2 regions of the Rhizobium grahamii genome follow, and region 2 is predicted to be linked to the other one. Evidence: riboswitches for the same ligand, from Rfam matches in the RefSeq annotation. Region 2 holds a riboswitch; the other holds the start of a gene.
What was found. A riboswitch is a leader RNA that binds a small molecule or an ion and turns the genes downstream of it on or off. The one in region 2 is predicted to bind FMN.
Positions count from the first base shown of each region.

Region 1: linked by a shared signal. The riboswitch ahead of FZ934_RS04835 (DMT family transporter) and the one ahead of FZ934_RS27550 (6,7-dimethyl-8-ribityllumazine synthase) in region 2 are both predicted to bind FMN.

Region 1 is NZ_CP043498.1:959,661-967,511, forward strand. It holds gene clpP (ATP-dependent Clp endopeptidase proteolytic subunit ClpP) at 1-249, shown strand, start outside; gene clpX (ATP-dependent Clp protease ATP-binding subunit ClpX) at 543-1,820, shown strand; gene lon (endopeptidase La) at 2,235-4,649, shown strand; gene hupB (DNA-binding protein HupB) at 4,856-5,131, shown strand; FMN riboswitch at 5,252-5,398, shown strand; gene FZ934_RS04835 (DMT family transporter) at 5,468-6,376, shown strand; partial or broken gene FZ934_RS04840 (esterase-like activity of phytase family protein) at 6,459-7,851, shown strand, end outside.
Region 2 is NZ_CP043499.1:1,924,590-1,932,440, forward strand. It holds gene FZ934_RS27525 (D-ribose ABC transporter substrate-binding protein) at 1-693, opposite strand, end outside; gene FZ934_RS27530 (phosphogluconate dehydrogenase C-terminal domain-containing protein) at 770-1,597, opposite strand; gene FZ934_RS27535 (four-carbon acid sugar kinase family protein) at 1,704-3,035, opposite strand; gene oiaX (3-oxo-isoapionate-4-phosphate decarboxylase OiaX) at 3,041-4,297, opposite strand; gene FZ934_RS27545 (transcriptional regulator NanR) at 4,477-5,181, shown strand; gene FZ934_RS27550 (6,7-dimethyl-8-ribityllumazine synthase) at 5,243-5,719, opposite strand; FMN riboswitch at 5,839-5,985, opposite strand; gene dhaL (dihydroxyacetone kinase subunit DhaL) at 6,102-6,740, opposite strand; gene FZ934_RS27560 (dihydroxyacetone kinase subunit DhaK) at 6,754-7,761, opposite strand.

The DNA.
Region 1 (7,851 bases), on a different replicon from region 2:
ATCATGGTTCACCAGCCCTCGGGCGGTTTCCAGGGGCAGGCATCGGACATCGAGCGCCACGCCCGCGACATCCTGAAGATGAAGCGCCGCCTTAACGAGGTTTACGTGAAGCACACGGGTCGCACCTACGAGGAAGTCGAAAAGACGCTCGACCGCGATCACTTCATGGATGCGGAAGAAGCGCAGAGCTGGGGCGTGATCGACAAGGTCCTGACGTCGCGTGCCGAGATGGAAGGCGATGCGGCCTAGTAAGAAGTAGGGATGGTGTTTTATCCGCCACAGTTCTATCTCATTTGTGATCGAACAAGGGAAGAAACCCTGTGGCGGGTGCGGCAATCTCAAGTATTAATGCTATGTTGAATTTTTATGACATAGCATCGGCATTCAAAGGGGAAACCGTTGCCGCCGGAACGAGAACAACATAGTTTGTACCGGTTCGTACCCCTTAAAGGCCTTGGCCCGGCTGATGCTCCTGGTAGGAGCAGGCCAATGAGTGGACCGCTATTTCACTTTGAAATGCGGCGTGCTGGAAGGAAAGTGATATGAGCAAAGTCAGCGGCAGCAACGGCGGCGACTCTAAGAACACCCTGTACTGCTCCTTCTGCGGAAAGAGCCAGCACGAAGTCCGGAAGCTGATTGCCGGGCCGACAGTTTTCATCTGCGATGAATGCGTCGAATTGTGCATGGACATCATCCGTGAGGAAAACAAATCCTCGATGGTCAAGTCCCGTGACGGCGTTCCCACGCCCCAGGACATCATCAAGGTTCTCGACGAATATGTCATCGGTCAGCGCCAGGCGAAGAAGATCCTGTCCGTTGCCGTACACAACCATTACAAGCGCCTCGCACATGCGTCGAAGAACGGCGAAGTCGAGTTGGCGAAGTCGAACATCATGCTGGTCGGTCCGACCGGTTGCGGCAAGACCTACCTTGCCCAGACGCTCGCTCGCATCATCGACGTTCCCTTCACGATGGCTGACGCGACGACGCTGACCGAAGCCGGTTATGTTGGTGAAGACGTCGAAAACATCATTCTGAAGCTGCTGCAGGCTGCCGACTACAACGTCGAGCGCGCCCAGCGCGGCATCGTCTACATCGACGAAGTGGACAAGATTTCCCGCAAGTCGGACAACCCGTCGATCACCCGCGACGTGTCGGGCGAGGGCGTTCAGCAGGCGCTTCTGAAGATCATGGAAGGCACGGTTGCTTCTGTTCCTCCGCAGGGCGGTCGCAAGCATCCGCAGCAGGAATTCCTGCAGGTCGACACGACGAACATCCTGTTCATCTGCGGTGGTGCGTTTGCTGGCCTCGACAAGATCATCTCCGCCCGTGGCGAGAAGACCTCGATCGGCTTCGGCGCGACCGTGAAGGCTCAGGACGATCGCCGCGTCGGCGAAGTGCTGCGCGAACTCGAGCCGGAAGATCTGGTCAAGTTCGGCCTCATCCCGGAATTCATCGGTCGTCTGCCGGTTCTGGCAACGCTCGAGGATCTCGACGAGGACGCGCTGATCCAGATCCTGTCCGAGCCGAAGAACGCGCTGATCAAGCAGTACCAGCGCCTGTTCGAGATGGAAGACGTCGAGCTGACCTTCCACGAGGATGCTCTGCGCGAAATCGCTCGCAAGGCGATCGTCCGCAAGACTGGTGCTCGTGGTCTGCGCTCGATCATGGAAAAGATCCTGCTCGACACGATGTTCGAACTGCCGGCGCTCGAAGGCGTCCGCGAGGTCGTCATCTCCGAGGAAGTGGCGCGCGGCTCCGCTCGCCCGCTCTACATCTACGCCGATCGGCAGGACGAAAAGGCCAACGCTTCGGCGTGACGCCTTAGAGATATCTTTACGATAAGAACCGTGAATTGAGGGGGCTTGCCGTTGGCGAGCCCCTTTCTATTTCAAAACCAGTGCACGACCCTGATAAATCTTGCTAAAGAGGTCGGAAACCGCCTCTGTTGCCGTTGCGGATTCCCCCGCCCTTGGCAATTATGGAATGATTCCGTTGGTGTGTTTCGGGCTTGTGTTTTAGCCGCTTCGGAAGTGGTTGCCGCCGATTTGGCACGGCGCTCCAAAGTGAAGGTGTTCCGTTGTCGCATAGCTGTCATGTCCAGGGGGACACCGGCCATGGTGCAGCTTGAAAAGCATAGTCAGAACCTCCACTTGTTGTTTCAAGTGGAGTGCGGCCGGTTCTAGTGGCCGCGCCAGAAGAGCCCGGAAACGGGACGATGGAAAGGAAATAAAATGACGAAGAAAACGTCAGTTGCGAGCATCGCATATCCGGTTTTGCCCCTGCGCGACATCGTCGTCTTCCCGCACATGATCGTGCCGCTATTTGTCGGCCGCGAGAAGTCGATCCGTGCGCTCGAAGAGGTCATGGGATCGGACAAGCAGATCATGCTCGTTACGCAAATCAATGCGAGCGATGACGATCCGGAACCGTCTGCTATCCACAATGTCGGTACGGTCGCCAACGTGCTGCAGCTGCTGAAGCTGCCCGACGGCACCGTCAAGGTGCTGGTCGAGGGCCGTGCGCGCGCCGAAATCGATTCCTATACGGACCGCGAGGATTTCTACGAAGCCCTCGGTCACGTTCTCGAAGAGCCAGATGACGATCCGGTCGAGCTTGAAGCGCTCAGCCGCTCGGTCGTCTCCGAATTCGAGAGCTACGTAAAGCTCAACAAGAAGATCTCGCCAGAGGTTGTCGGCGCCGCAAGCCAGATCGACGATTACTCGAAGCTGGCCGATACGGTTGCCTCGCACCTGTCGATCAAGATCACCGAGAAGCAGGAGATGCTGGAAACCACCAGCGTCAAGGCCCGCCTCGAAAAGGCGCTCGGCTTCATGGAAGGTGAGATCTCGGTCCTTCAGGTGGAGAAGCGTATCCGCTCGCGCGTCAAGCGCCAGATGGAGAAGACCCAGCGCGAGTACTACCTGAACGAACAGATGAAGGCGATCCAGAAGGAGCTCGGCGACGGCGAGGAAGGCCGCGACGAGATGGCCGAACTGGAAGAGCGCATCTCCAAGACCAAGCTGTCGAAGGAAGCCCGCGAAAAGGCCGATGCCGAGCTGAAGAAGCTGCGGCAGATGAGCCCGATGTCGGCTGAGGCGACTGTTGTCCGCAACTATCTTGACTGGCTGCTCGGCATTCCGTGGGGCAAGAAGTCGAAGATCAAGTCGGATCTCAACAACGCCGAAAAGATCCTCGAAGCCGATCACTTCGGTCTCGACAAGGTCAAGGAGCGCATCGTCGAGTATCTGGCTGTCCAGGCGCGTGCGACCAAGATCAAGGGTCCGATCCTGTGCCTCGTCGGCCCTCCGGGTGTCGGCAAGACCTCGCTCGCCCAGTCGATCGCCAAGGCGACCGGCCGTGAGTATGTCCGCATGGCTCTCGGTGGCGTTCGTGACGAAGCTGAAATCCGCGGTCACCGCCGCACCTACATCGGTTCGATGCCCGGCAAGGTCATCCAGTCGATGAAGAAGGCCAAGAAGTCCAACCCGCTCTTCCTGCTCGATGAAATCGACAAGATGGGCCAGGACTTCCGTGGCGATCCGTCGTCGGCTCTGCTCGAAGTGCTGGATCCGGCACAGAACTCGACCTTCATGGACCACTACCTTGAGGTCGAATACGATCTGTCGGACGTGATGTTCATCACGACGGCGAACACGCTGAACATTCCTGCGCCCCTGATGGACCGCATGGAAGTCATCCGTATCGCCGGCTACACCGAAGACGAAAAGCGCGAAATCGCCAAGCGGCACCTGCTGCCGAAGGCCATCAAGGAACATGCGCTGCAGCCGAATGAATTCTCGGTTTCAGACGATGCCCTGATGGCGATCAGCCAGCAGTACACTCGCGAAGCCGGTGTCCGTAACTTCGAACGCGAATTGATGAAGCTCGCCCGCAAGGCGGTTACCGAGATCATCAAGGGCAAGACGAAGTCCGTTCATGTGACGGCCGAAAACATCGACGACTACCTGGGCGTTCCGCGCTTCCGCCACGGCGAAGCAGAACGCGAGGATCAGGTCGGTGTCGTCACCGGTCTGGCCTGGACGGAAGTCGGCGGCGAACTGCTGACGATCGAAGGCGTCATGATGCCGGGCAAGGGTCGCATGACCGTGACCGGCAACCTGAAGGAAGTCATGAAGGAATCGATTTCGGCGGCGGCATCCTATGTCCGCAGCAGAGCTGTCGATTTCGGCATCGAGCCTCCGCGCTTCGACAAGTCGGACATCCACGTGCATGTGCCGGAAGGTGCGACACCGAAGGATGGTCCGTCGGCCGGTGTTGCCATGGCAACCGCGATCGTCTCGATCATGACCGGTATTCCGGTCGACAAGAACGTGGCGATGACGGGTGAAATCACCCTGCGCGGTCGCGTCCTGCCGATCGGTGGCCTGAAGGAAAAGCTGCTTGCAGCGCTTCGCGGCGGCATCAAGAAGGTGCTGATCCCGGAAGAAAACGCCAAGGATCTGGCGGAGATTCCGGATAACGTGAAGAACAACATGGAGATCATCCCGGTATCCCGCATGGGCGAGGTGATCAAGCATGCTCTGGTCCGCAGACCGGAGCCGATCGAGTGGGATGGAACGGTTGAAACGCCGGTCATCGCAACGGTCGAAGGGCTCGACGAAACGGGCGCAACCATAGCTCATTGAGCCTTGTTTGCCACATTCGTGCCCTATTGCTTAAAAACCCTGAAAAGGCTGGTGTTTTCGCCAGCCTTTTTTTGTGAAAACCATGTGTAGACGCTTGCATTTCCTTGATTTGCAGGGTCTTTGGGGTGCGGCGGGCCTGATGAACTCTATTCTGCGCCTAGCTTATAGATTGAGTCGTTTCGAACCATTTAGAAAGGGGTGGAAACATGAACAAGAATGAACTAGTGTCCGCAGTTGCCGAAAAGGCAGGACTCTCGAAGACCGATGCTGCTTCCGCAGTTGACGCAGTTTTCGAAGTTGTCCAGGCTGAACTGAAGGGCAAGGGCGACGTTCGCCTCGCTGGTTTCGGTAGCTTCACCGTTTCCCATCGCGCTGCCACCAAGGGCCGCAATCCGTCCACCGGCGCTGAAGTCGATATCCCGGCTCGCAACGTGCCGAAGTTCACGCCCGGCAAGGGCCTGAAGGACGCCGTCAACGGCTGATACGAATTTGCATGGCAGCCGGGTAACGAGACCGGCGCCGGGCATTCGAGGGTTCGGTGAAAGCCGAACCCTTTTTTCATGGCTGAGACTTGTCGGCACCGACGGTTTGCCATACGAAATGGCTGTTCTCAGGGCGGGGTGAAAGTCCCCACCGGCGGTAAGAGCTTCGGCTTGAGCCCGCGAGCGCCTGCCGGCTTGCCGGGAGGGTCAGCAGATCCGGTGCAATTCCGGAGCCGACGGTTAAAGTCCGGATGAAAGAGGATGAGCAAGGCAGGTGAGGGCGCAAGCCCTGGCCGTTGCGTTGTACTCATGCGTCCTGATTTGTGTTCACTTCGGATGAAAGACATGAATCAGACTTCCCCCGTATTTTCTTCTTCCCGCGCGCTCGCGGGTGCCGCCTGGATGATCGCCGCCGGCATCGCGTTCTCGATCCTCAACATCGTCACGCAGTGGCTGACGATGAAGCTCGGCTTTCCATCGGCGGCCACCGCCTTCTGGCAATATGCCTTCGCGTTGGCCTTCTCTCTGCCTTTTCTTTTCCGCGTCGGCATACGCGCGATGCGAACAAGTTACCCTTGGCGCCACGTCGTTCGTGTGGCGTTTGCCGCCGCCGGCGTGATGACCTGGGTCGCCGGACTGGCGGCGGTGCCGATCTGGCAGGCCATCGCACTGGTGATGACCTCGCCGTTCTTCATCATCATGGGCGCCCGCATCTTTCTCGGCGAATATGTGGGCGTATCGCGCTGGGCTGCCACCGGTGTCGGCTTTGTCGGCGCGATGATCATCCTGCAGCCGTGGTCGGATAGCTTCACCTGGGCAGCCCTGTTGCCGATCTTGTCGGCGCTTCTGTGGGGCGCGTCGTCGCTGATCACCAAGAGCCTGACAGGAGTCGAACGGTCAGAGACCATCACTGTCTGGCTGCTTGCATTGCTGACGCCGTTCAATGGCGCCGTGGCGCTCGCCGCGGGCTTCAGCGTTCCGTCGGGCCAGATTCTCTTCCTGCTCGTTGCCGCCGGACTGCTGACCGTAATTGCCCAGTATTTTCTGACGCTCGCCTATACGACTGCGGACGCCGCCTACGTCCAGCCGTTCGATGACCTGAAGCTACCCCTCAATGTTCTCGCCGGCTGGTTGGTCTTCGGCTATGCGCCGACGGGGTATCTCTGGCTGGGCGCGCTCCTGATCCTTGGCGCATCGCTCTTCATCATGCGGAATGAAATGAAGAAGGAGCGGCGGACCGCCTAGCGCGTCGAAATATGACACCGGTGTCATTCCGGTGTCATGCCCGTCCCGCAAAACCCCCTTGTTTGAATTCATGGGGGATTTCATGACAACTCTATCGCGCAAGACAGTGCTCGTTGCGGCACTCCTGACGACGGCCGCGTTCCCGGCCGCTGCGGAGCCCGTTTTCAACCGTATCGCAACCTTTCCGGTGGCATCCAACCTGCCCGAGGGAAAGGACAAGCTTTCGGCCACGTCGGCTGAAATCATCACGGCCACCGACGATGGCATGACGCTGATCTACAGCGACAGCCCGCTCGGTGCGATCGGATTCATCGACATTTCCGACGCCAGGGCGCCGAAAGCCGGGGGCGCGGTGATGATGGACGGCGAGCCGACATCCGTGACATCCGCTGCCGGCAAGGCGCTGGTTGCAGTCAACACGTCGGAGAGCAAGGTGAAGCCGTCGGGCCGCCTCGCGATCGTCGACGTCGCCACCCGGAAGATCGAGAACACCTGCGACCTCGGGGGCAGCCGGATTCGATCGCGCTCAACAAGGACAAGACGCTGGGCGCGATCGCGATCGAAAACGAGCGTGACGAAGACATCAACGACGGCAAGCTCCCGCAGATGCCCGCAGGCGACCTCGTGGTATTCCAGCTCAAGAACGGCGCGGTCGATTGCGGTTCGATCAAGCATGTGACGCTGACCGGCCTTGCAGGCATCGCGCCCGAGGATCCGGAGCCGGAGTTCGTTTCCTTCAACGATCAGAACGAGATCGCCCTGACCCTGCAGGAAAACAACGAGATCGTCATCATCGACGCGACGACCGCTGCGGTGAAGACGCACTTCTCCGCCGGCAGCGTCGATCTTGCCGGCATCGACACCAAGCGCGATGGTGCACTGAAGTTCACCGGCGAACTCAAGGGTGTGCCGCGCGAGCCCGACGCCGTGAAGTGGCTCGACAACGACCGTCTCGTTGTCGCCAATGAGGGTGACTACCAGGGTGGTTCGCGCGGCTTCACGATCTTCGACAAGACCGGCAAGGTACTCTACGAATCGGGCGCTTCCTTCGAGCGTGCGGTTGCCAATACTGGCCACTATCCGGACAAGCGCTCTGGCGCCAAGGGCGTCGAGCCCGAGGGCCTGGAAGTCGCAACGATCGATGGACAGCGATACATATTCCTGCTCGCCGAACGCGCCTCCGTCGTTGGGGTCTACAAGGATACCGGCGCTGAACCTCAGCTCCTCCAGATCCTTCCATCCGGCGTTTCACCAGAGGGCGCGGTCGCTGTGCCGTCCCGCAAACTTCTCGCGACCGCCAACGAAGTCGATCTCGGCAAGGATGGCGGTCCGCGGTCTCATGTGATGCTTTACGAGCTTGGCGAAGGCGAAATGGCTTATCCGCAGATCGTTGCCGCCGAGAAGGGCGGCAATCCAGTCGGCTTTGCCGCATTGTCGGGCCTTGCTGCGGTCCCGGAAAAGCCGGGCCAGCTGTT
Region 2 (7,851 bases):
AGCCTGCAGGGCCGCGATGGCGCCCATGGCCATCGTGTCGTTACCGGAGATCACGCCCTTGATGTCGGGGTTGGCCTGCAGGATGGTTTCCATCTTTGCGTAGGCTTCAGTCTGGCTCCAGTTGGCCGACTGCTTGGCAACGCTCTTCAGGTCCGGATAGTCGTCGATGACGTCATGATAGCCCTGCGAGCGGATGCCGGCGTTGGTGTCGGATTCCTTGCCGACCAGCTCGACATAGTTGCCCTTCTCGCCCATCAGCTTGACGAACTCCTGTGCGCCAAGCTGGGCGCCCTGGTAGTTGTTCGAAACGATCTGCGCGACGGCGACGCCGGTGGCGTTGATTTCACGGTCGATCAGGAAGGAGGGGATGCCTGCGTCCTTGGCCTTCTTGACGGCTGCGACCGATGCATCGGCGCCGGCGTTGTCGAGGATGATCGCCTTGGCGCCGCGACCGATCGCGGTGTCGATCATTTCGGACTGCTTGTTGGCGTCGTCGTCATGCGTCATGACGAGGGCTTCGTAGCCAAGCTCCTTGGCCTTGGCTTCGGCGCCGACGGCTTCAGCCTTGAAGAACGGGTTGTCATGAGCCGGCGTGATGATGGCGATGAGGTCCGCCGAGAAGGCCGGAATGGCCGTGCTGAGCGCGAGCGCGCCGGCAAAGGCCGCCAGGGTCAGTTTGCGTGTCAGTGTCATGTTATCCTCCCGAGTGTGAATAAGCCCCGTCTCCCTTGGGGCGGTGATGGGCGAGGCTTTCGCCTCGCCGAGCAGATCAGGTAATGCGCCGGATGCTTTCGGCGATTTCCTGTGGTTCGAATACCTTTTTCCAGTCGTCGCGCATCAGCGCGGGGATGCCGAACTCGATGGCCTTGTTGCAGGCATCGGAGAATACCCCGTCAACTTCCTTGAAGATGACTGCGCCGAGCACGTTCATGTGGCCGAGCAGGAAGTCGCGGGCGGCTTCCGCAGGCACGCCGCGTGCCACGCATTCGTCCATGGCCTGGCGCATGACGACGAGCAGCGAGGCGCAGACGGTTTCCGAAAGGCCGGGCTCGAGCATCGCCATCTGCTCGACGGTAACGCGGTGCGAGCGCATGACGGGCGCCCAGATGACCTTGGCGATTTCCTCACCGAGTGCATAGGCGGCGTCCGGTCCCTGCATCAGCGCGGAGACGATGTGCTGCTTGGCGAAGAGGCCACCGAAATGATCCTTCTTGGCCTGCATGTCCGTCTCGTCGTTGAAGATCGGCGGGTGGCAGGGATGGGTGACGAAATAGGTGAGATCGTCGCGCTTGGGCAGGTGATCCGCAAACGGGGCGGCCGCGTCGAGAGCGATGACCATGGTGCCCGGCTTCAGCTTGTCGACGATGCCAGCTGCAACCTTGCCGATCGCGGTATCGGGAACTGCGAGGATCACGACCTCGGCGCCGTCGAGCCCGGCGTCCGCACCGACGCAGTCGATACCGAGATCGTTCTTCAGGCGTGCCTTGCCGGCGTCACTGACTTCGACATGACGCACGTCGAAACGCGAGCCTTTGAGATTCTTGGCAAGTCGATAGCCCATTTTGCCACCGGCGCCGAAGAGGGCAATTGTAGTCATGTTTCCTCACCTTTTCTGTGGTCTGGATAGGAGCATAAACTGGTATGATGAGTCAATCACCATATCACTAGTGAAGTGTGCATTTTTGGGGATTTCGCGAGCCATCTCAGCTTCGGGCCCCATCGCGTATCTGTGAGAAATATCCGTCGGTGCCGACTTGCCCGCCCTTCAGCGCAATCTGGAGCCCATTCGTGGGCTCATGGCTGCCATGGGCGAGGCAGAGCGGCGATCCCGGGGTCTGGGGAAGCGGCAGAAGTGTGGTCAACGCATCCACTCTCAGTTCCTTGAGGGCATGGCTCGATGTGTCGCCGCCCGCTATGACCGCCCGCTTCAATCCCTCGCGTTCGATAAGGCTGCGCAATATGCGACCGAGAGACTGGCCCAGCCGGTGGCGCGCACCGGGAATCTTGTCGATATCGACACCGCGATCCGCGCTCGGACCGAGCGCCGTGTGCAGAATGACGCTGCGGCCGTCTGTCAGCGCGGACGCCCCTGCGGCAATTGCCGCTTGCGTCGCCCGCTCGCCATTTTCCGAAACCAGCGCGACCGGATCGAGGGCGATCCCGGCGAAGCCATTGTCGAGAGCGGTGCGGATCTGCCGCTCTGTCGTGGGCGACACGCTGCCGGAAACCACGGCCAGGCGATCGACGGCGCCGACATCAGCAAAAACAGTGCTGTCGTTCGCAAGACCCTGCCGGCGCCAGGCCGCGAGAAGCGCGTATTCAACGCCCGAGGAACCGGCGACAAAGGCTCCGGCCTGCTGCGTGACACGCAGCATCTGGTGGCCGGCCGTTTCCTGGCTTTCGGCAGAGCTCACATCGATCAGAAGGATGCCCTGCTTGGCAGCCAGTTGGTCGATACGATCATCCGCATCCGGCGCAGCGGTCGCAACAAGGTCAGCAACAGCGACCGGGATGTTGGTCTGCGCTCCAAGGTGAAGTGCGAGATCCGCCTCGTGCATCGGCGTAACCGGATGACGGCTCATGACCGGGTGGCGGTCGATGCGAAAGATCTGGCCCTGGTAGGCGGCAAACAGGTTCCCGAAGGCGGTGTAGCGCTTCAACTGCGGCGCGCCGACAATGACAGGCACGGTTGTCTGGCCGAAGGTCGTGCGGCCGATCTCGATCGCCTTCCCGATGTTGCCGACTTTGGGGCTCGAGTCGAACGTAGAGCAAACCTTGTAGTGGCATATGCTGGCATTGAGCGACTTCAGCCATTCGAACGCAGGCGTCAGATGTTCCTGCATCCAGTCCGGGGTTTCGCTCCGGCTGGTTCCGGCAACGCCGATGGCGCGGCACTCGTCGAAACGCCCAAGCATTTCGGGCGTCGGGATGTCGAGGAAAAGCACCGTTGGAACACCGTTCGATGCCAATGCTTCCATGACGTCGGTAGAGCCGGTGAAGTCGTCGCCGTAATAGCTGAGAAGCGGATTGCTCATTGCTGTCACGCGCCCTTGCCGTCGCTGAACTTGGCAATCGAAGCGGCAAGTTCAGGGTGGTCCTTGGCATAGGTTTCCAGGGGAATGTCGGCCACTGCGGCCTGCCACGCCTGCTGTACCGCGCGAACGCCTGCCGCCGGACCGCCGGGGTGGCTGACAATGCCGCCGCCGCAGAGATAGAGGAGATCGGTGGTACGACCGGTTCTCTGGTAGGTCTCGGGCGCCTGGCCGCCCCATTGACCGGAGCCGGCAACCGGCAGCGGGCAGTCCGCGGCATCGAACAGCGGCGTACTGACCGCCTTGAAGGACGACACGAAACTCTCGTCAGGCTCCCAATACTTGACCCTGATGCCGTTGATCTGAAACTGGTCGACGCCGAGCAACCGCCAGAACTGCTGGTAGACCTTGAAGTCGAGGCCAGCGCCCGGATCCCGCGTCAGCACATCCCAGCCGTTGCGATGAGCATGCAGCAGCAGGCTGGAGCGCTTGCGCAAGAAGCTCATGCCGCCGAAGCCGATCGAATTGATGTTGACGACGGCGCAGTTGCCACCGGCCTTGGCGACGATGTCATGGTTGCGCATCATCTCGTCCGGGTCGGCATGCGAGATGCCGAAGGCATACATCACCTTCTTGCCGGTCTTCTGTTCGTGATCGAGAATTCTCGGCATGATCGCGGCAACCCGGTCCTTCAGCGGCGAGTAGGCCGGGCTCATCAGCTTCTCGTCGTCCTTGATGAAGTCGACCCCGGATTCGATCAGTTCTCCGACAAGCTCTGCGGTCTCGTGCGGACGCAACCCGAGGGCCGGCTTGACGATCGTGCCGATGATCGGACGGCCCTCGACGCCGGTCAGTTGCCGGCTGCCGGGAATGCCGAACTGCGGACCGGGATGCGCATCTCTGAAGGCATCCGGAAGCTTCATATCCACGATGCGGATGCCGGTCATGCCCTTGATGGAGAACACGCCACCGATGGCGATGGTCATGAGGGCGGAAAGGTCGGTTCCGATCGCGTCGAGAGGAAAGGCGATGTCGGCGTCAGCGCGGTTGAGACGCGTACCGGGGGCGACTTCTGGCCATGTCGGATAGCTCGCCCCCTCGAGCGGGCGAATATCCAGTACCCTTGCGGCGACACGCGACTTCAGTTCCTCGGTCTCACCGGGGACCGGAACAAAGGTCCCGGTCGACTGATCGCTTGCGATCTTCTCCGCCATGGCTTCGACGCTGCCCGGCGTCTCGATGCGGTAGGTCAGGGTAATCATCATGAAATGCCGGTTGCTCCTCTCGCCAGATCAAATTGTCATGGCGTCAACTCATCAACTGGTATAATGAGTATTCCAATTCATGGAAAGCAAAATTTTGGTGCGGATGAATTTTCGCTCCGTTGCTTTGTCGAGCAACGGAGATGATGGTAGGGAGGTGATATTTGAGCCAGCGAGATCTTATGACCCAACCCATCGAACAAATCGTCCGTCGGAAATTGTCCGACGAGGTGTTTGATCGACTAGAACGGATGATCACTTCAGGCGAGTTGCAGCCGGGTGACGAGATGCCGTCGGAACGTGTTCTGATGGAGCGGTTTGGTGTCGGACGGCCGGCGATCCGAGAAGCGATGCAGTCGCTCGCGAACAAGGGTCTCGTCAACATCTCGCACGGGGAGCGCGCGAAGGTCCTGAAGCTCACCGCGCGGTCGATCTTTCAGCAGGTCGATCTCACCGCGAAGATCATGCTGTCGCAGTCATCGGACTCGCTTGAGCATCTGAAGAGTGCGCGTATCTTCTTTGAGCGCGGCATGGCGCGAGAAGCGGCGCAACGGGCAACCAAAGCGGACATCAGCGACCTCAAGGAGATCATCGAGCGTCAGCGCAACTCGCTGGGGCAGGCCGAGGAGTTCATTGCGGCGGACATGCATTTCCATACCCGCATCGCGCAGATTTCGGGCAACCCCATCTATGTCGCGGTCAGCGAGGCGATGCTTGCGTGGTTGAAGCAATACCACACGGAGATGCTGATCTGGACGGGCAAGGAGAAGTTCACGCTCGTCGAGCACGAGGAGATCGTCGACCGCCTGGAGGCAGGGGACGCCGAGGGCTCCGAAACGGCCATCCTGAAGCATCTCGAACGCTCGAGAGCGCTGTACTCGAAGTGATGCGGTAATCCCGTCTCGGGGTGAGAACGACGGCCAGCCAATGGCCGCCGTCCCAAGGCTTTTACCCGACGCTGGCGAGAAGCTTTGCTCTGGCACCGAGGATCGCGGCGCAGGCGTTTGCGGCTTCCTTGCCCTTCGTCACGAAGTGCTGCTTGAAGAAGCCGATGTGAGCTTCGGATTCCTGGAAATGGTGTGGCGTGAGAACGACGGAAAGGACCGGCGTGCCGGTGTCGAGCTGAACGCGCATCAGTCCGTCAAGAACGGTTCCCGCGACGAAGTCATGGCGATAGATCCCGCCGTCGACGACGAATGCGCAGCCAATGACAGCATCGTATTTTCCGGTGCCGATCAGCGTTTGAGCATGGAGAGGGATCTCCAAGGCGCCGGGAACGTCAATGATCTCGACATCGGAAGACGACCGACCAAGATTGCCCCATTCGGCCACGAACGAGTCGACGGCGTTGTCGACGATGTCGGCGTGCCAGCGAGCCCGGATGACCGCGATCCGTTTTTGGGTGGTGACTGCAGTTTGAAGCATCGAAATGCCTTTCAAGGGTTTTGCCGGCGACGCCGGCTATGACGATAAAGCCCCGGAGGGCCTGATCCCTTGAGCGAACAGACAGGACGCGCGTCCCCTCGCAACGAAAGGTGCGCCTGCCATGTCCTCTTCCATCCGGACTATACCGTCGGCTCCGGCATCTCACCGGATCTGCTGACCTTCCGACGCTGCCGGAAGCGCTCGCGGGCTCCAGGCTTTCGCCTGATACCGCCGGTGGGGAATTTCACCCCGCCCTGAGAACGCTGGCACAATAGTTCGGAGGCCAAGAGGAATGCAAGCTCCCGGACGTCGCCTGCTGTCGCGGGTCGATCATTTTGCAGTCCGGTTCCCACGCAGATCGGCGCACGCGGCGCAGATCTGATCAAGCGTCGAAGGAGCGCGCTATTGTGTCGATCAGCACGACGGCCGATGCCGCTCCGGGGTCCATATGACCGATGACGCGATCCCCAAGCCGCGACGAACGTCCCTTGGCCGCAATCATGTCTTTGGTGGCCTCGGCGCCCTTCGTTGCAGCGTCCAACGCCGCTTCCAGGCAAGCGACAAGCGGTTTACCCTCAAGCTGTGCGGATCTTGCCGCCGCCGCCGCAGGCGCCCAGGCATCGACCATCGTCTTTTCGCCCGGCTCTGCCTTGCCACGATCCTGAATGCCCTTTGCCATAGCTTCGAAGGCGTCGATCATGTCGCCGTCGGTGAGTGAAGGCTTACCCTTCACCGCGGCGCCTGCACGCATGAATGCAGTCGCATAAAGAGGACCGGACGAGGCGCCGACTGCCGACAGAAAAGACTTGGCCGCGGTGTTGAAAACGGCGGTTGGGTCACTTGTGGCAGGATCAAGCGCCGCGACGGCCTTCGCCGCGGCAGAAAAGCCAAGCTCCATTGCAATCCCATGGTCGGCGTCTCCGATCACGCCATCGAGTTCGCACAGCCGTTCCTTCTCGCGCGCCATCGCCTGTGCGATCGCGCCGAACATCTCCTGCAGTCGAACGACATCAACCTGCATCGCTTCTCTCCCCTTAGCCCACCCTGAACATCGCGCAGTCGCACGGATGATCGATCAGGCGCTGCAGCTCGTGATCGAGATGCATCAAGGTGATCGAAGCGCCCGCCATCTCCAGCGATGTGCAGTAGTTGCCGACGAGCGAGGTGTGAATGACGAGACCCATCTGATCGAGGCGCTGCTTCACGCGTCGCATCATAATGTAAAGCTCCATCAGCGGCGTGGAGCCGAGCGAATTGATCAGGACGGCGACGCGATCGCCTGCCGAGGCCTTCATCTCTTCAAGGATCTTGTCGAGCAGCGTGTCGGTCACCGCGTCGGCGGGAGCGAGCTCGCCGCGGGCCACGCCCGGTTCGCCATGAATGCCCATGCCGATTTCCATCTCGCTCTCGCCGATGGCAAAATTCGGCTTTAGCGTCTGTGGAAGCGAGCAGGGGGAAAGGGCAACACCCATGGTGTAGGTGCGCTCGTTCGCAAAGCGAGCGACACGTTCGACCTCATCAAGGGAATACATCAGGTCGCAGGCCGCACCGGCTGCCTTGAAAATGAATACGTTGCCGGCAACGCCTCGGCGCTTCTCGCGCTGATCTGCAGGAGCCGATGCGACATCGTCGGTTGACAGGACTGTCCTGACTTCGAGGTCGTCCATGGCAAGCATTTCGGCCGCCATGTCGAAGTTCATGACGTCGCCGGCATAGTTGCCGTACAGGAACAGAACACCGGCGCCACCGTTGACCGCGGTTGCGCAGGCGATGATCGGATCGGGCGGAGGAGATGCGAAGACGTTGCCGACGGCAGCCGCATCGGCAAGTCCCTTGCCGACGAAGCCCAGAAAGCTTGGCTCGTGTCCGGAGCCGCCACCGATGACGAGCCCGACCTTACCCTGTCGCGGTCCATGACGGGCGACGATTGCCCGCGGCATACCGTCAACGGCATAGAGATGATCCGGATGAGCGGAAAGAATGCCCTCCAGCATTTCGTCGACGGCGTTTTCGCCGGCATTGATAAGCTTCTTCGTCTTCACGCCAATCCTCCCATTGTCGTGCGATCGGCAGGCGGCTTCCAACTTGCCAGGCGGCTATCGACGCCGGTTAGGCAAGGTTGAAGTCCGCCG